DNA from 3 places in the Sodalis sp. RH14 genome. Region 3 is predicted to be linked to each of the others. Evidence: predicted binding sites of a transcription regulator. Region 3 holds the regulator's gene; each other region holds the start of a gene.
What was found. The regulator LexA, encoded in region 3, represses DNA repair genes until DNA is damaged. The targets are predictions, from matches to a motif close to TNCTGTATGTACATACAGNA.

Region 1 (6,260 bases), 1.4 Mb from region 3:
AACTTTGGCGCGGGAGAGCAGCGCGGAGTTAAGCTCGAACGAAGGGTTTTCCGTAGTGGCGCCAATCAGGGTAATGGTGCCCTCTTCCACATGCGGCAGGAAGGCGTCCTGCTGGCTTTTATTAAAGCGATGCACTTCGTCGACGAACAAGATGGTGCGGCGGCCGGCATCACGATTGTGGCGCGCGCGCTCGATCGCCTCGCGGATTTCCTTGATGCCCGAGGTCACCGCCGAAATACGCTCCACATCGGCGTTGCCGTAACGCGCAATCAGCTCCGCCAGCGTGGTTTTTCCGGTACCAGGCGGCCCCCACAGGATCATGGAGTGCAGTTGCCCGTTCTGGATGGCGCGCGGCAGCGGCTTGCCCGGCGCCAGCAGATGCTGCTGCCCGACATATTCTTCCAGCGTTCTGGGGCGCATGCGCGCGGCCAGCGGCTGGAATTCGTTATGGGAAAAATCAAGCGACAGATTGCTCATTTTTACCTCACTGACGCTGATCGTCCAGCGTCACGCCCTTGGGAGGGGTAAAACGGAATTTGGCGTCATCCACCTGGCCGTTATTCTGGCTTTTCAGCTGGTAGGCGCTGCGCTGCCCGTCCTGCTCGACGGCGGTAAAGCTGTTGATGGTGCCGCTGGCGCTGACGTCGATGGTAAATTGCTTCAGGTTGCCGCTGGCGGTCTTGGGCGTCAGCTCAAACCGATCGTTGGTTTGCTTGACGTTGTATTGCCGCCAGTCGTCCGGGCTGTTGCGGGTAATCAGCATAAACGGCGTATTGCCGGTGGCGTTTTTCAGCCAGGTGGCGGTGGCCTGTTCGACAAAGGGATTATAAAACCACAGCGTTTTACCGTCGGAAATCAGCAGGCTCTCATCCGGCGCGGTCATATGCCAGTTAAACAGATTCGGCCGTTTTACCCACAGTTCGCCTTCGCCTTCCTGCACCGCGCCGCCGTCCGCGCTGGTCACTTTCTGGGTGAATGCGGCATGGAAACTGTTGACCCGATTCAGGCGGCTTTGCAGCGCGCCGGCATCATCGGCCAGCGCCGGCGCGGCAACCACGGCGCTAAGCAGGCAAGCGACTAATAACCTTTTATTCATTATAAGCATTCCTTGAAAAATGAAAGGCGCTACATCCGGGCCGGCAAGAAATAGACCGGCCGGAAGGCGGCACCCTGATAGGCTTAACTTTATCGGAACAATGACGGGAAGGCATAGGCCAATCCTCTGAAAACCTGCCGCTTTACGCATCTTTGCACAGGGGGTTACCCCCCTGGCGGTCAAAGCAGGCCTGTCATGGGCACCAGCGCGTTAATCCGGCGATGGCGGGGCCAGTACTTCACGGTTGCCGTTATGGCCCTGCGAACTGACGATGCCCTGGATCTCCATTTGCTCGATGATGCGGGCGGCGCGGTTATAGCCGATGCGGAACTGGCGCTGCACCCCGGAAATCGAGGCGCGGCGCTTGTCGACCACGAACTGCACCGCCTGATCGAATAACGGATCCAGTTCCTCGTCGCTGTCCATGCCGCCGGGACCGGCCTCACCCTCTTCGCCCGCGCTGGTGATGCTGTCAATATACTGCGGCCGGCCACGGGCCTTCCAGTCGCTTACGACCGCGTGCACCTCCTGGTCGCGCACAAAGGCGCCGTGCACACGCACCGGTATGGAAGAGTTGGGCGCCAGGTACAGCATATCGCCCATGCCGAGCAATGATTCCGCCCCCGACTGATCGAGAATGGTACGGGAGTCGATTTTACTGGACACGGTAAAGGCGATACGGGTCGGGATATTGGCCTTGATCAGGCCGGTTATCACGTCAACCGACGGCCGCTGGGTCGCCAGCACCAGATGGATGCCGGCGGCGCGGGCTTTCTGGGCCAAACGCGCAATCAGCTCTTCCACCTTTTTGCCCACCGCCATCATCAGGTCGGCGAACTCGTCCACCAACACCACGATATATGGCAGTTTTTCCAGCATCGGCGGCGAATCGGCCATGCCGTCGCCCGGTTTCCAGAAAGGATCCGGCACCGGCCGGCCCATGGCGATAGCCTGTTCAATACGTTCGTTATAGCCGGCCAGGTTACGCACCCCCAGGGCCGACATCAGTTTATAGCGGCGCTCCATCTCGCCCACGCACCAGCGCAGGGCATTGGCGGCGTCTTTCATGTCGGTGACCACTTCGGTCAGCAGGTGGGGAATGCCTTCGTACACCGACAGTTCCAGCATTTTCGGGTCAATCATGATAAAGCGCACCTCTTCCGGCGTCGCTTTATACAGCATACTGAGGATCATGGCGTTGACCCCCACCGATTTACCTGACCCGGTGGTACCGGCCACCAGCAGATGGGGCATTTTGGCCAGATCGGCAATCACCGGCTGGCCGGCAATGTCCTTGCCCAGCACGATAGCCAGCGGCGAGACGGTCTCGCGGAATTTATCGCAATCCAGCACTTCGCGCAGGTATACCGTCTGGCGGCGCTTGTTCGGCAATTCCAAGCCGACGTAAGGTTTGCCGGGGATCACTTCCACCACCCGCACCGCCACCGCCGACAGGGAGCGCGCCAAATCCCGCGACAGATTGGAGATGCGCGCCGCTTTCACGCCCGGCGCCAGGTCCAGCTCGAAGCGAGTAATAACCGGACCGGGAGAAATACCGACCACCTCGGCCTTCACGCGGTAGTCCGCCAGCCGCGCTTCAACCAGCCGCGCGGTTTGCTCCAGCGCGAACATATCCACCGGTTCGTCCTCCACCGGCGGCGACGTTAACAGGTCCAGCGTCGGCAGCGGCGTGGTGGGCTTGTGCAACGGTTGTTCATTACGCATCAGGAAGGGATGGATCAGGCTGTCCATGGCGGGCGCCGCCGGCTGAACCACCGCGCGCGCCCCCACCGGCGACGGCAATGGCGCCGGCGCGGCGCCTGCCCCTAGCCGTGCCGAAGGCTGGACATGCCCGTCCGACAGCGCGTCCTCATCGTCGGCCGGATAATCCTCTGCGCGGGAATGAGCCTGCTCGTCATAACCGCCGGGAACATGCCCGGCCGCGGTCGACGCGCCGGAACCGAACTCGTGACCAGGCTGCGTGGAGGGCGTAAACCGGGCTGCGAGAGTATCATCCACCCGATCGGCCCGCGGCGGCGGAGCGAACGCCGCAGGCGCATCAATGCCGGCCGGCGGCGAAACCGGCGATGTCGGCATGGCCCGTTCGTCGGCGTCCGCCACGTAACGCATCTCCTGCCGGCGTTGAAATTCGGCGGCCAGCTGCTGTTGCTGCCAGGCATCTTCTTCCTCGTCGTCGCCCTCGGTCCCGGCCGCACCATAGCGTTGTTCCTGCTGCTGCAGAAATTCCTGGTGCAGCGCCGACTGCTGGGCGGCGGCTTGTTCTTCCTCGGACTGCGGCGCCTGCGACAGCGCGTCTTCTTCCTGCGGGCGTTGCTGCGCCGTCGCCGTCGCGTTGCGCTGCGACGGCAGCTTGATGCCAAACGAGGCAAGCTCCCGGCGCGTGGGGATGCGTACCCGGTTAGGACGCGGCAATTCAGGACCGATGCCCTGCTTGACCTGCGGATTTTCGTCGCTGGTGGCGCTGAACGCCGGCATAAAGGTCAGCGCGGCGGCGTCATAAGGCGGCGTGGAAGCAGTGACCTGCCCGCTGCTGCGCTGCGCCACGTTGAAATCGTATGGCGTGTGCGATTCGTCACCGTCGTGCTGCCAGTCGCCCATCTGCGGACCATCATCGTCTTCATCGGGAAAGCCGCCCTGGGAAGGAGGAACGGACGGTGCGTCCGGCAACTCAAAACGATATTGCGGGATAGCCGGCGCGGCGGGCTGCTGGGAGTAGACGGCGGCAGGCGCGGGGCCGGCCGCAGGGGCCGCCACCGGCGGCGACACCGCGCCCGGCGGCGGGACGGCCAGCGGGTCGCCGGTCTGCTCGGCGAGCTCCGGATGGCTGGACGTGGCGGAAGGCCCCGCCACCGTGCCGATAGCCGCGGGAGCGGCATCAGGCTTGGTCCCGGCGGCATCAGGGCCGGAGGTCGCCAGCAGCGGGTCAAGCGCGTCCAACGCTTCGGCGCGGACCGCGTCGTCCCCTGCGGCCTCCAGGTCTTCGTCATCGTACTCGTCGTCGTAGTCCCGCTCGTCGCGGCGGGAGCGGTTCGACATAAATGTCAGGCAACCCATGACCACGCCGCCGATTTTTTCGGCAATGGTGAGCCAGGACCAGCCGGTAAACAGGGTCAGGCCGGACGCCCATACGCAGAGCAGGGTCAGGGTGGCGCCGATGCCGTTAAACCACGGCAGCATGGCGTTGCTGAGCAGGCTGCCGATCACGCCGCCCGAGGCAAAGTAATAGAGATCGTCGACATTGAGCGCGGCCAGGCCGCATGAGGTCAGGATCAGCGCCAGCGTCCCAATCAGCCGCAGCGATAGGGCAAAATAGTCCACATAGTCCTGCTCTTCCCGCTGGCGAAACGACGTCCAGCAGAAAATCAGCATCAGCGGCGGAAGGGCATAGGCCAGCACGCCGAAGGTGAAGAACAGCGTATCGGCAAACCAGGCGCCGATGCCGCCCCCCAGGTTATGGATAGGACCATGCCAGGCAGTTTGCGACCAACTGGGGTCGGAAGGGTTGAAACTGACCAGGGAAATCATCAAATAGAGGGCAAAAATCGCCATGACAATCAGAACAGCCTCGAGTAACCGGCGACTGCTGCTGAGCGTTTTCAATTCAACTTCTTTATCTTCTGTATATTCCTGGCTCAAGAAAGGCTCTCCAGGGTTATCTATGCCGATATAACCGATATAATAGCTTAATAACAGCGCCGGCCGTCATGCCGCCGGCGCTGAAACTGTATGAATGCACAGGAGTGTAACCATAAAACGTGAAATTTGCACCTGTGTTATGACTTAGCGTGTCTTAATGACCAGCCGGTTGCTCTGCTTCACTTCTTCCATCACCACGTAGGTACGCGTATCGTTGACCCCCGGCAGGCGCAACAGCGTCTCGCCCAGCAGTTTACGATAGGCCGACATATCAGGCACCCGCGTTTTCAGCAGATAGTCGAAATCACCCGAAACCAAATGGCATTCCTGAATTTCTTCCAGCTTTTGTACGGCGGTATTGAATTGCTCAAACACATCGGGCGCACCCCGGTTAAGGGTAATCTCCACAAACACCAGTAAAGACGCATCAAGATAATGTGGATTAAGTAAAGCGGTATACCCTTGGATGAAACCCTGGCGCTCAAGACGGCGCACGCGTTCCAGGCAAGGTGTTGGGGATAATCCAACCCGTTTAGAAAGTTCGACGTTTGATATCCGGCCATCCTTTTGCAACTCATTGAGGATGTTACGGTCAATACGATCGAGATCCTTTCCCGGGCGCTTTTTATTGTCTACCATTATTATTGTCTCTCTTAGTACCTTCCCTGTGCTTGCCACACCCCTGCCGACTTCAATGTATCAGGGTTTGCTTTAAGACCCGTTGTCTGTTTTATTTTAGGGCCAACTGTTTCAACTGCCTTGCTAACTGCCTGTCCGAAACCAACGCATCATTTTCCTTACCCTGATGTTTTCGCAAAAGCGCAGCGTATTGTCAAAGTAAAACGATAAAAATCAGAACAACATGCCGATTAAATCCTGCGGAAACACATTGTCCGGGGCTTAAGGGCTCTTTTTAGCCCGATAATGTCCTAATTGATGGTAAAATCCGCCTATCGATAGTCCATAACGATGATAAAAATCGCCAACAACTTTTTGCATCCTTTTCATTGTCTGGTAACTTTCTTATCATCGACGAGTTGGGATCTAAGCGGTGAGTTAAACGAGGAAAATATGTCTACGGCGAAACACAGTAAATTAATTATCCTGGGGTCGGGACCGGCGGGATATACCGCCGCGGTTTATGCCGCCCGCGCCAACCTGCATCCGGTGCTGATAACCGGTATGGAACAAGGCGGCCAGCTGACCACCACCACCGAGGTCGAGAACTGGCCGGGCGATCCGGAAGGGCTGACCGGGCCTTCGCTGATGGAGCGCATGTACGCCCACGCCGTAAAATTCAACACCGAAATCATTTTCGATCATATTAACCAGGTCGATTTACAAAACCGCCCTTTCCGGCTGACCGGCGATACCGGTGAATTTACCTGTGACGCCCTGATTATCGCCACCGGCGCATCCGCGCGCTATATCGGCCTGCCGTCGGAGGAAGCCTATAAGGGCAAAGGCGTATCCGCCTGCGCCACCTGCGACGGTTTCTTCTACCGCC
Region 2 (6,260 bases), 1.3 Mb from region 3:
GTTGGCCAGGCGTTCAGGCGTCGAGGGCAGCCGCCCCAAGCGCGATTTATCAATCAGCGGGATTGACTTAGGCGTTACCGGACCGTAGGCCACATATTGACTGAAACGCGCCTGCACCTCCGGGCGAATGATGTAGTTGAGGAATTTAACCGCCTGCGCCTTGTTGGGCGCGTCTTTGACAATCATAAAATAGCCTACCTGGGCCACCGATTGATCCCAGGCCATGGCAATCGGCAGACCGTCGTCAATGCCGGCCTGGAAACGGCCGTTCCAGCCCAGCGCCATGACCACTTCGCCGCTGCCCAGCGCCTGTACCGGCTGCGCGCCCGATGACCACCACATGGCGACATAGGGCTTGATCTGGCGGATCTTATTCAACGCGCGCTCCATGCCGGCGGGCGTATCAAGGGTTTTATACACATCGGCGGGCGCGACGCCGTCGGCCAGCAGCGCCGCTTCCAGCACGGTGTCCGGCTTATCCGGCAGCGTGCGCTTACCGGGGAATTTCTTCACGTCCCAGAAGTCGGAGAACGTTTTCGGTCCGCCGTTGGGAAAAGCCTTGGTCGAATAGCCGATTACCGTGGAAAAGATTTCCGACGGTACGCCGTAGTCGTTGCGGGCCTGGGGCAGCACATTGCTTTCATCGACCATATCCGGCGTGATTTTTTCAAACAGGCCGCTTTTCGCCCCCTGCATCAGGCTGGCGCCGCCGGCGGTCACCACGTCCCACTCGACTTTATGGGTATCCACCATCGCCTTGATACGCGCGATAACCGGATTGGTATCCTCGATAACCTCAATGCCGGTTTCCTGGGTAAAAGGTTTCATCCAGGCCGCGCGAATGCCATCCTGGTATGCGCCGCCCCAACTGGCAAACGTCATTTCATCGGCTGCGGCGGCGTTTAACGGCAGCGCCGACGCGGCAACGACAGTAACGGCGGCAAACGCGCCGAGCAGTTTTATGCGCAATCTTGTCATCACTTCTCTCCCTTCATCACTGGAAACATCGTTCCCGGCACGAAACCCTGCCCCGCGCCGGGCGATAAGCCGTTAGCTTGCGATAAACGCCGCAAAGCGGGTCAGCATGGATTTGGCCGCCGCGGCTTCGTCGGCGGTAGCGATAAGATGCCCGATATCCGCCCCGTCGCGCTCCATGGTGGCGCGGTTTTGCTCAAACCACAGCGGCGCCTGCCGCAGCGTAATTTCCGGATGGCCCTGGATACCCCAGATTGGCTGATCTTTATAACGCCAAATTTGGTTGGGGCATTGATCGCTGGCCGCGAGGATGGTCATGTCGGGATGGGTGGCGCGCACTTCATCGTTGTGCCAGACAAACATATACACCTGCGGCACGATGCCGGAGGCGATGGCATCGCCGGCGGCCGCGGGTGTCGCCTGCAGCCATTTATTGCCGATTTCGCACGTGGGGCACCGGAACACCTGATCCCGCCCGCACAACGCCGAGGCGAGGATCTGGCTACCGAAACAGATCCCCAGCATGGGGATGCCCAGGCCGGCGGCTTGCGTGATCAGCTGGTGTTCACGGTGGATAAAGGGAATATCTTCATAAGCGCCGTGCGGACTGCCTGAAAGAAAAATGCCGTCATAACCGGTCAGGTCGGCCGGAAACTGGTTCTGATAAGCCCAGTGGCGGTCAACCTCCAGCCCCCATGACTCAAAACGATCGTCCAGGCGGGCGATCGTCTGTTGCGATTGACCGTTGTGAAGATACAGCAGACGCTTGCGACCCATTGGGCCCTCCTGATATTCGTTAACGGACCGCTGTCGGCGGCCGGTAGTTAGCGCGAACCGCCGCCGGTGACCGACTGGAATATGGCGTTGCGCGCGCCCTCGATATGCCGCACCATCGCCTGCGCCGCCCGCTCGCCGTCGCCCGCCTCAATGGCGTCGACGATCGCCAGGTGCTCGTTGCGCCCCGGTTCAAAACGCGAGGGCACGGTCTCTTTGCCAAACATCCGGGTGCGGGTGCGCAGCTCGCCTATCAGGCGCAGCAAGAGCTTATTGCCGCTGGTCTCGGCGATACTGAGATGCAGGAAGTCGTCGACTTCCCAATGATGGCCGGCCGTAACCTGATCGGGACCGGCCATCGCCATCAGCCGCTGGCGGATGGCGCCCAGCTTCGCCGCCGACATCTTGCCGGCGGCGCTGCGGGCGGCGTCGGCTTCCAGCAGCATGCGCACCGACATGATTTCTAAAATTTCGCTTAATTCCACGCCGTTAACCAGCAGCGTCCGCCCCGATCGGCGCAGATAATGGCTGCCTTCCAACCGGCCGAGCGCCTCGCGCACGGGCGTACGCGACAGGCCCAGCTGTTCCGCCAGCCGGCGTTCGTTTACCACGTCGCCATTGGCCAGGGCGCCGGCCTGGATCATGCGCAGCACGGCGTCAAAGGCATTTTGCGTTAACGATTGATCGTGCGGTGGGGTTAATTCCGTTGCTTTCATTATTGCCTCCGTACTGCATGATTTTTACCCTGCCCTCTTTTTGTATTCTATTTGTATACCATTTGTCTACCGCAACATCCGCCGCTTAAATGCCCTGAACGTCTGATAACAGGCGGCGAATTGCAGTAAAATAAGCAAATCTTATTTCTTGACCGACTGCGGGCGCGTCCGGCGCCGGGCGAACGTATACCGCCAAGGCCCGTAGCAGGCATTGCGCGGGCTGAGCAGGGGCAGAAGAAAGAGCGGCGGGGCGGCAAGCGAAATAGTAATGCAGTCATTTTTGATCTGGCTGGCGCGCAGAGATAGGTTATCCGTATGGCGGTGTTTTTCCCGCGCCCGCGCCCTGGGGCAACATAAGGTTGCCGCATGAAACCAATAACATATCCTAACTAATAATTAGCTATATAAATTATATACATGAGCGAGATAACGCCCATGCACTGCCGGTTAAATTTTTTGATCCTTATTTATCAGCCAGCTAATCGCTTTTTAGGCCGCTGTCCCGCTTCGGCGTCTTTTCAAACCGCCTGATTTATTTATACTGGACACATAAACAGTATTAATGGATTTATCAGCATGAAGATTATCACGACATTTTTTGCGCCCGCCGACCTGTTGCCGGTGCTGTCCCTGCCGCTGTTCGCCGACCGGTGCCGGGCGGGTTTTCCCTCGCCGGCCCAGGATTATGTCGAAAAGACCCTCGACCTGAACGAATACTGTATCCGCCATCCCAGCGCCACCTATTTTGTCCGCGCCAGCGGCGATTCCATGACCGACGCGGGTATCGGCGACGGCGATCTGCTGGTGGTGGACCGGGCGGAAAAAGCCGGCCACGGCGATATCGTCATTGCCGCCGTCGACGGCGAATTTACCGTCAAACGGCTCTGCCTGCGGCCGCGCCTGGCGCTGCAGCCGATGAATCCGGCGTTCCCCGAACTGTTTCCCGACCCCGACACGCTGGAAATCTTCGGCGTGGTGCTGTTCGCCGTTCACGACACCCGCAATTGATCATGTTTGCCCTGGCCGACGTCAACAGCTTCTACGCCTCATGCGAAGGCCTGTTCCGTCCGGATCTGCGCGGCGTGCCGATCGTGGTGCTGAGCAATAACGACGGCTGCGTGATTGCCCGATCGGCGGAGGCGAAAAAACTCGGGGTGAAAATGGGCCTGCCCTATTTTCAACTGGAAGCGTTATTGCGCCGGCAGCGCATCGCCGTGTTTTCCTCGAACTACGCCCTGTACGCCGATATGTCGGCGCGGGTGATGGCGACGCTTGAAGCCCTGGCGCCCCGTACCGAGGTGTACTCCATCGACGAAGCCTGGATGGATGTCGCCGGCATAAATGCCAGCGTGCCCTACGATCGGTTCGGCCGGCAGGTGCGCGCGGCGGTGCGGGAGGTGACCGGATTGACGGTGGGGGTAGGCATTGCCCGCACCAAAACCCTGGCCAAACTGTGCAATCATGCGGCCAAGCGGTGGCCGGCCACCGGCGGCGTGGTGGCGCTTGACGATCCGATCCGGCTGCGCAGGCTGATGGCGTTGACGCCGGTTGAGGATGTGTGGGGCGTTGGGCGGCGTATCGGCAAAAAACTCACCGCCATGGGCATGCAAACCACGCTGCAGCTGGCCGACGCCAATATCCATTTTATCCGCAAAACCTTCGGCGTGGTGCTGGAGCGCACGGTACGGGAGCTGCGCGGCGAATCCTGCCTCAGTCTGGAGCAGCAGCCGCCGGCCAAGCAGCAGATCGTCTGCAGCCGCTCGTTTGGCGGCCGGGTCACCGATCTTGCCGCCATGCGCCAGGCGGTCTGCCGCTACGCCGGGCGCGCGGCGGAAAAACTGCGCCAGGAAAAACAGTATTGCCGCCAGATAGCGGTATTTATCCGCTCATCCCCCTACGCCATCAATGAGCCTTATTATGCCAACGGCGCCAGCGAAACGCTGCTCACCGCCACCCAGGATACCCGGGATATTATGGCGGCCGCCGTGCGCGGCCTGGAGCGCATCTGGCGCGACGGCCCCCGTTACGCCAAGGCGGGGGTAATGCTGAATGATTTTTCTCCCACCCGCCAGGCCCAGTTCCAGCTGTTTGACGACCATCCTCCCCGTCCGTCCAGCCGTGAGCTGATGGCGGTGCTCGACCGCATCAACCAGACCGGTATCGGCCATATCGGGTTTGCGGGCCAGGGCATCGCCCCCGCCTGGGCGATGAAGCGCGAGATGCTATCGCCGGCTTATACCACGCGCTGGGGGCAATTGCCCGTCGCCAGGATAATCTGAAGACGCGGGGTTAAAAAAGCCGCGCGGGCAAGGCCGGCACAGCCGGCAACGCGCTTTATTGACGGTAATATATTGCCACCCATCCGGATTGACGGTACAAATAAAGCCGCTATGGCAAGCGCGGGGGCCGTATCAGCTCCCGGCAACACAATTTACCTATTAAAATAAGATAATAAGGACACACCTCACATGTTAGCCAAGATTACCCGCCTGTTCCCGCTGTGGGCTGTTTTGCTGTCCATCGCCGCCTACTATTCCCCGACCACCTTTACCCGCATCGGGCCCTATGTGAGCATCCTGCTGATGCTGATTATGTTCGCCATGGGCGTCACGCTCCGGGTGGCTGATTTTAAACGCGTCCTCTCCCGCCCGGCGCCGGTTATCGCCGCCACCTTCCTGCACTACCTGGTGATGCCGCTGGCCGCCTGGATACTGGCCAAGCTGTTCCAGATGCCGCCCGATCTGTCGGCGGGCATGATCCTGGTGGGCAGCGTCGCCAGCGGCACGGCCTCCAATGTGATGATTTACCTGGCGAAAGGCGATGTGGCGCTGTCGGTGACCATTTCCGCCGTGTCCACCCTGGTGGGGGTTTTCGCCACGCCGCTGCTGACCCGGCTGTATGTGGATGCGCAGATCAAGGTCGATGTGGCGGGCATGCTGCTGAGCATTTTGCAGATTGTGGTTATCCCGATCTTTGCCGGCCTGGTTATCCATCATTTGTTTACCCGCGCCGTTAAGCGCGTGGAGCCTTGGCTGCCGGCGTTCTCAATGATCTGCATCCTGGCGATTATCAGCGCGGTGGTGGGCGGCAGCCAGGGATTTATCGGCTCGGTGGGGCTGGTGGTGATCGCGGCGGTGATCCTGCATAACGGCATCGGCCTGCTGAGCGGCTACTGGGGCGGAAAACTGTTCGGCTTTGACGAAACCACCTGCCGCACGCTGGCCATGGAGGTCGGCATGCAAAACTCCGGTCTGGCGGCCACCCTGGGCAAGATTTATTTCTCCCCCCTGGCCGCGCTGCCCGGCGCGCTGTTCTCGGTATGGCACAACCTGTCCGGTTCGGTGCTGGCCGGCTACTGGTCCGGCCGTCCGATCAAGAACGGGAAGCCAAAATAACGGCGCTACGCTATCAATGACGCCATGCCGTCCGGCGCAGAGGTTGCGCCGGCGGTTAACGTATCAGAAAGCTTAACGGAATACGTCCGCGCGGCTCGCCCATTTGATAAATAAAACCGCGGTGATTCCACCGTCGCCTATCGCCGGATTTACGCGTTGATGTGGTCATGGCCGCCTCTGGCGCCGTTGACGGCGGCGCCTGTCGTTTTCCCCATTTTCTCATCCGCCCGCTATGCTTAAGCCAAGTTAATCGATAAAGCCATCCGGTGACCGGCTGATAATGAGCGGCGCGTTACAGTTGTTTACTAAAATAGATAGCCGGTTAAACACAATTTGGGTGTTAAATCTCACCGCCTCTCAGCTCGCCGCTCTATTTGCCATACAGGATTACTGAAGATGA
Region 3 (6,260 bases):
ATTAGGTAGCGAACACCCCATGCGGCGATTCATCAACCATGTTAATGTTTAATTCTTACTAAACATAGGTAAATGTTTAAAGCTTGTTAAATAATTATGCTTCCAGAATGCGTGAAAAGGCCACGGCGTCTCAAATAAGCACCATTTCATCCCAATACCTCCCCAAGTGATTTACAAAGCGATCATAATCATTTATCACATGATCTTAATTCAAATTTATCCAGCCATGCTGATAAAAGGTTGAAAAATGATAAATCGATATAGACAGTAATTTTTATATTTTAATATCCCCCTATGTCATTTTTTATCCGAATCCTTTTTATTTCAGGATGAATCTAATTGCAGATATTATTATGACAGTATTTATACTCGATCCTTGCACTTATACTAAATGCGCGCTTAAAAGCTCATTGTCGGCAAGCGGTATCAAAGGCGCCATTCGCGATGTGGACAATATCAGCACGTTGCGAATGAGATGCAAAAACGCCAATCCTTCGATAGTTTTTATTAATCAAAACTCTTATCAGTATCAAGGGGATGGAGAAGGATTAAAATCCATTATTGACGAACGGCCTTTGACGCTTTTTTTTATTTTCATTGGTAATGAGAATATTAAGTTCCATGATTTCGTGCCAATCAGGGACAATGTGATTATTTTATCAAAATTTATAAAGATCAGCACATTGTTAATGATAATCCGTTACTTTATGGACACCAAAGCCTGGCGCAATGACGATGCCGCCATCGGGTTCTCTCCGCTGCGTTTTAGCAAGACCGAAGTAGAAATTTTAACCATGTGGATGTCAGGTTATGACACCATGTATATCTGTACCCAATTGCACATTAAAGAAAAAACGCTTTCTTCTCACAAAATAAATATTAAGCGGAAAACCAAGGCCAGTAATAAACAGGTGATATACCATTTAATTGCTATTGCCAACAGCGTCACAGATAGTATCAATATCCGTTATCCCGTTTGCTGAAAACCAGCGGCTCCGTTCGAACGCCACAGCTAAAGAAACCTGCCCCCGATCCCCGTCCCCTCACCCTTTTGCCGGTGACAATATGGGTTAAAACACGCCAATATTCGGCGTTTTTCCGCCTTCATGATAAGATAGAGGGCGGAAATCAGCAGTGGGGGAAACGCTATGAATACCACCGATCAGTCTCAATTGCTCAGCCAGGCTGAACAATTATGTGAGCAACGCAACGTGCGCCTGACGCCACAGCGACTTGAAGTGTTGCGCCTGATGACACAGCAGGATGGCGCGATCAGTGCTTACGACCTGCTTGATCTGCTGCGGGCGACGGAACCGCAGGCAAAGCCGCCGACAATTTACCGCGCGCTGGATTTCCTTCTGGAACAAGGTTTTATCCATAGAGTGGAATCCACTAACAGCTTTGTTCTTTGCCACCATTTTGAGCAGCCCAGTCACACCTCCGCCTTCTTTATCTGCGATCGCTGCGGCCAGGTGACTGAACAATCAACCGAAGGCATTGAAGATATTTTGCAAAAAATGGCGCAAGCCACGGGTTTCGCCATGCGCCATAATGTCGTCGAGGCACACGGATTTTGTACCTTATGCGCCGAAGTGCAAGCTTGTGACAATCCCCAGGACTGCGGACACGATCATAGCGTAGCGATAAAGAAACGCTAGCGTCCCATTTTGGCTTTTACAAGAACCCGGGAGCAAATGACGTTTATTATGGCTGAAGTGAGATAACGCGTTTGGTTAATACATTGGAGAGGCGGCAAAACAGGGGAATGCTGATAGGATCATATAAAATAGGTGGTACGTCCTTGTACCTTTGGGTAGGAACACTTAAGGAAGCCATAACCGCACAGTGAATATGCATTAGTCATGATTTCCAAAAATCATTACCAACGATATTTGTTACGTGTTTCCCAGTCCTTTACTTCCGTTTCCGCGGCTTCTTTGCCGTAACCGTAACGTTCCTGGATCTTACCGATTAACTGATCGCGTTTACCTTCAACTACCGTCAGATCATCGTCAGTAAGCTTACCCCATTGTTCTTTCATTTTACCTTTGAACTGTTTCCAATTACCGCTGGCTTCATCTTTGTTCATCGGAGTTCTCCTTGGTTATCGGTTTCTCAGTCAACATCTGCCACTCCAGGTTTTGTTAGCGCATAGCGAGGACACGTATTGCGTCCCAAAACCTGCATGTCATAAGTTAACCCTATGTCTAAAGTATAGCAGGGGATTTGGCATAAGGTTTATTCAGCAGATGATTAGACCATATTGGCAGGGTTATAAACGCCGTATGGGCTATAAGGTGAAATAAAACAGTAGGTAGAAGGTATCAGCCCGTACACCGCTAATTGTAACTAAATATAAATACCGCTAGCGGCAGCGGACGCGCCGCGGCACTTTTATGGCGGCGAACCCGCATTCCGCGTCGCCGGTTATCCGCCATAAAATTCTCGCTGACGCGGGATAAGGGATATTCAGGATGCCATGGAGCACCGTGAGTTAAATCCAGTTGCCGTTGCGGATAACGCCGACCGCTAAACCTTCGATGGACATTTCCTGCTCGCGCAAATCGACAATGATGGGCGAAAACTCGCTGTTTTCCGGTAGCAACTCAACGATGTTACCGTGTCTTTTCAGGCGTTTTACCGTGACCTCGTCATTGATTCGCGCCACCACGACCTGACCATTATGGGCATCCTGGGTTTTATGCACCGCCAGCAGATCGCCGTCCATGATGCCGATATCCTTCATGGACATGCCGCTGACACGCAGCAGGAAATCCGCGTGGGGCTTAAACAGATCGGGATCGATCTGGTAATGGCTTTCGATATGCTGTTCGGCCAGCAGGGGTTCTCCGGCGGCCACGCGGCCGATCAGCGGCAGGCCGGTTTCTTCTTCTATCAATAACCGGATGCCGCGCGAGGCGCCGGAAACGATTTCAATGGCGCCCTTGCGCGCCAGCGCCTTAAGGTGCTCTTCGGCGGCGTTAGGGGATTTAAATCCCAGACGATGCGCGATTTCCGCCCGGGTCGGCGGCATGCCGGTTTGCGCAAGATGATCGCGGATGAGGTCAAATACCTCTTGTTGTCTGGCGGTTAATGCTTTCATTCCGTCCCCTGTTTGTTTATACAGTCTTTCTGTGAGTATATACAGGTCCGCAGCAATTGAAAACCACAAGCGTTGCAAAATGTGATAAAACCCTGCCGACGACCGGCCGCGCCGGCCATTTTAAGGAATATACCGCCATAACAGCGTTATCCACACGAACAGCGCCAAAACAATGGCCAGGGTCACCGCCGCCGAGCCCAGGTCCTTCGCCCGGCCAGAAAGTGGATGCAGCTCCGGCCCGATGCGATCCACCACCGCTTCAATAGCACTATTCACGATCTCAACGATCAGCACCAGCCATACCGAACCGATCAATAAAATCCGCGCCACGGGTTCTGGCTCCAGGTAACAGGCAAGGGCAATCGCCACCACGGCAACCACCACTTCCTGGCGAAAAGCGGCTTCATGCCGCCAGGCGGCGCGATATCCTTTTATGGAATAGCCCATGGCGTTAAAGATGCGCCGAAGTCCGTTGGTTTGGTTTGCCATAATTTTGCGCGCTAAAGAAAAATTGTGCCTATATTACCGTTTCTTCTCGTTCGCATCACCACAGATCTGTCGCGCGGTTTCTGGTATTCTTGTGGCGCAATGCTAACAAGAGGCTTCACGAAGATATGTCAGGCTGGCGTACTATTTATTATACGTTGTTGAATTTACCGCTCAGGCTACTGGTGCGGAGTAAAGCCATTCCCGCCAATCCCCGGCAAGAAGCCGGCTTGGACCCGCTGCGGCCAATGATGTATGTTTTGCCCTATAACTCCAAGACGGACCTGCTCACCCTGCGCGCGCAATGTCTGCAACTGGGGTTGTCCGATCCGCTGATACCGCTGGAGATCGACGGCGTCGTCTTGCCGCGCTACGTCTTTATCCACGATGGCCCCCGTATTTTTCGCTATTTTTCCGAAAAACTGGAATCCGTGAAGCTGTTTCACGATTATCTGGATTTACATCGCAATAATCCGCAGCTTGATGTCCAGATGGTGCCGGTATCCGTTATGTTCGGACGATCGCCCGGCCGTGAAGCGCAGCAGAACCAGCCGGCGCCCCAGTTGCGCCTCCTCAATGGTTTCCAGAAGTTTATCGCCGTCTTGTGGTTGGGGCGCGACAGCTTTGTGCGTTTTTCCCGTCCGCTGTCCATGCGCTATATGGCGACCGAGCATGGCACCGATAAAACCATCGCGCAGAAGCTGGCACGCGTCGCCATGATTCATTTTGCCCGCCAACGCCTGGTGGCTGTGGGGCCGCGGCTGCCTGTCCGCCAGGATTTATTCAATAAGCTGCTGGCGTCCAAGGCGATTGAAAAAGCCGTGGAGGACGAAGCCCGCGCTAAAAAAATCTCGACTGATAAAGCGCAGCAAAACGCCATCGAGCTGATGGAAGAAATTGCGGCGGATTTTTCCTATGAAGCCGTGCGCTTGTCGGATCGGGTATTAAGCTGGACCTGGAACCGGCTATACCAGGGCCTGCACGTGCGCAATGCCGAACGCGTCCGGCAACTGGCCGAGGACGGCCATGAGATTGTCTATGTGCCCTGTCACCGCAGCCATATGGATTATCTGCTGCTGTCCTATGTCCTGTATCATCAGGGGCTGGTGCCGCCGCATATCGCCGCCGGCATTAACCTGAACTTCTGGCCGGCGGGTCCGATTTTTCGTCGGCTGGGCGCGTTTTTTATCCGGCGTACCTTCAAGGGCAATAAACTTTACTCCACCATATTCCGCGAATATCTGGGTGAGTTATTTACCCGGGGTTATTCGGTGGAATATTTTATGGAAGGCGGGCGGTCGCGTACCGGGCGCCTGCTCGATCCCAAGACCGGCACATTGACCATGACCATCCAGGCGATGCTGCGCGGCGGCAACCGGCCTATTACGCTGGTGCCCATCTATGTCGGCTATGAACATGTTATGGAAGTGGCGACCTACGCCAAGGAATTACGGGGCGCCACCAAGGAAAAAGAAGGCTTTGTGCAGATGGTGCGCGGTTTACGTAAGTTACGCAACCTGGGACAGGGTTATGTCAATTTTGGCGAGCCGCTGTCGTTAAGCGCCTATCTTAACCAGCAGGTACCGCACTGGCGTGATTCCATCGACCCCATCGAAGCCCAGCGTCCCGGCTGGCTGGCGCCGGCGGTGGATGACATCGCCGCGAAAATCATGGTGCGCATTAATAACGCCGCGGCGGCAAACGCCATCAACCTGTGTTCCACGGTGTTGCTGGCCTCCCGCCAGCGTTCGTTAACCCGCGAGCAGCTTTTGCAGCAGTTGGCCTGCTATCTGGAACTGATGCGCAATGTGCCCTACGCCGATGACGTCACGGTGCCGGACACCACGGCGCAGGACCTGTTGGAGCATGCCCTGGCGATGAACAAATTCAGCGTCGAGCAGGATACCATTGGCGATATCATCTACCTGTCCCGCGAGCAGGCGGTACTGATGACCTATTACCGCAATAATATCCAGCATCTGTTTATCCTGCCCGCGTTGGTCGCCAGTATCATTATCGGCCATCCCGGCATCGATCGCGCGCAGCTGGCACGCCGTATCGATTTGCTTTACCCACTGATGAAAGCCGAGCTGTTCATGCGCTACGAGACGTCGCAGCTCGGCCCGGTCATCGACGCGCTCATCGGGGAACTGTCGCGCCAGGAGCTGATTGCCGAGCGCGAGGGGCGGTTGTTCTTGAACCCTCCGCAATCATTTACCTTGCAACTGCTGGCGGCGGGCGTGCGCGAGACATTGCAACGGTATGCCATTACCTTTTCATTGCTGCGTTTTAATCCCCGGATCAATCGCGGCACATTGGAGAAGGAAAGCCGGATTATGGCCCAGCGACTTTCGGTGTTGCATGGCATCAACGCGCCGGAGTTTTTTGATAAAGCGGTATTCTCCACCCTGGTGGCGACGCTGCGGGATGAACATTATATTAGCGACACCGGCGATGCCATCGGCGAGAAGGTCAATGAGATGAGCGAAATCCTGAGCGAACTGATGACGCCGGAGGTACAGCTGACCATTAACAGCGCCAGCCTGCTGGCCGCAACGCCGGAAGACGCCTCCCCGTCCACGGTGTAAGAAAGCAACGGGCGTATGCCGACGCATCGCCCGTCTTTACCGCGCTGCTATAAACGGCCCTGGCCGAAAAAACTCAGGGCAAT

Region 1: ACL2XQ_RS06680 (DNA translocase FtsK 4TM domain-containing protein) is a predicted target of LexA. The motif match lies at 4,838-4,857, and genes of this name have one in related genera.
Region 2: umuD (translesion error-prone DNA polymerase V autoproteolytic subunit) is a predicted target of LexA. The motif match lies at 3,005-3,024, and genes of this name have one in related genera.

The regions. Positions count from the first base shown of each region.
Region 1 is NZ_CP178739.1:1,491,243-1,497,502, reverse strand. It holds gene ACL2XQ_RS06690 (replication-associated recombination protein A) at 1-477, opposite strand, end outside; gene lolA (outer membrane lipoprotein chaperone LolA) at 485-1,096, opposite strand; gene ACL2XQ_RS06680 (DNA translocase FtsK 4TM domain-containing protein) at 1,307-4,753, opposite strand; gene lrp (leucine-responsive transcriptional regulator Lrp) at 4,898-5,392, opposite strand; gene trxB (thioredoxin-disulfide reductase) at 5,825-6,260, shown strand, end outside.
Region 2 is NZ_CP178739.1:4,725,327-4,731,586, forward strand. It holds gene ACL2XQ_RS21510 (ABC transporter substrate-binding protein) at 1-978, opposite strand, end outside; gene ACL2XQ_RS21515 (type 1 glutamine amidotransferase) at 1,051-1,752, opposite strand; gene ACL2XQ_RS21520 (GntR family transcriptional regulator) at 1,800-2,465, opposite strand; gene umuD (translesion error-prone DNA polymerase V autoproteolytic subunit) at 3,042-3,473, shown strand; gene umuC (translesion error-prone DNA polymerase V subunit UmuC) at 3,476-4,744, shown strand; gene panS (ketopantoate/pantoate/pantothenate transporter PanS) at 4,934-5,860, shown strand; gene ACL2XQ_RS21540 (DUF3413 domain-containing protein) at 6,257-6,260, shown strand, end outside.
Region 3 is NZ_CP178739.1:81,359-87,618, reverse strand. It holds gene rcsA (transcriptional regulator RcsA) at 354-983, shown strand; gene zur (zinc uptake transcriptional repressor Zur) at 1,149-1,658, shown strand; gene ACL2XQ_RS00385 (CsbD family protein) at 1,880-2,089, opposite strand; gene lexA (transcriptional repressor LexA) at 2,495-3,103, opposite strand; gene ACL2XQ_RS00375 (diacylglycerol kinase) at 3,224-3,592, opposite strand; gene plsB (glycerol-3-phosphate 1-O-acyltransferase PlsB) at 3,718-6,177, shown strand; gene ubiA (4-hydroxybenzoate octaprenyltransferase) at 6,225-6,260, opposite strand, start outside.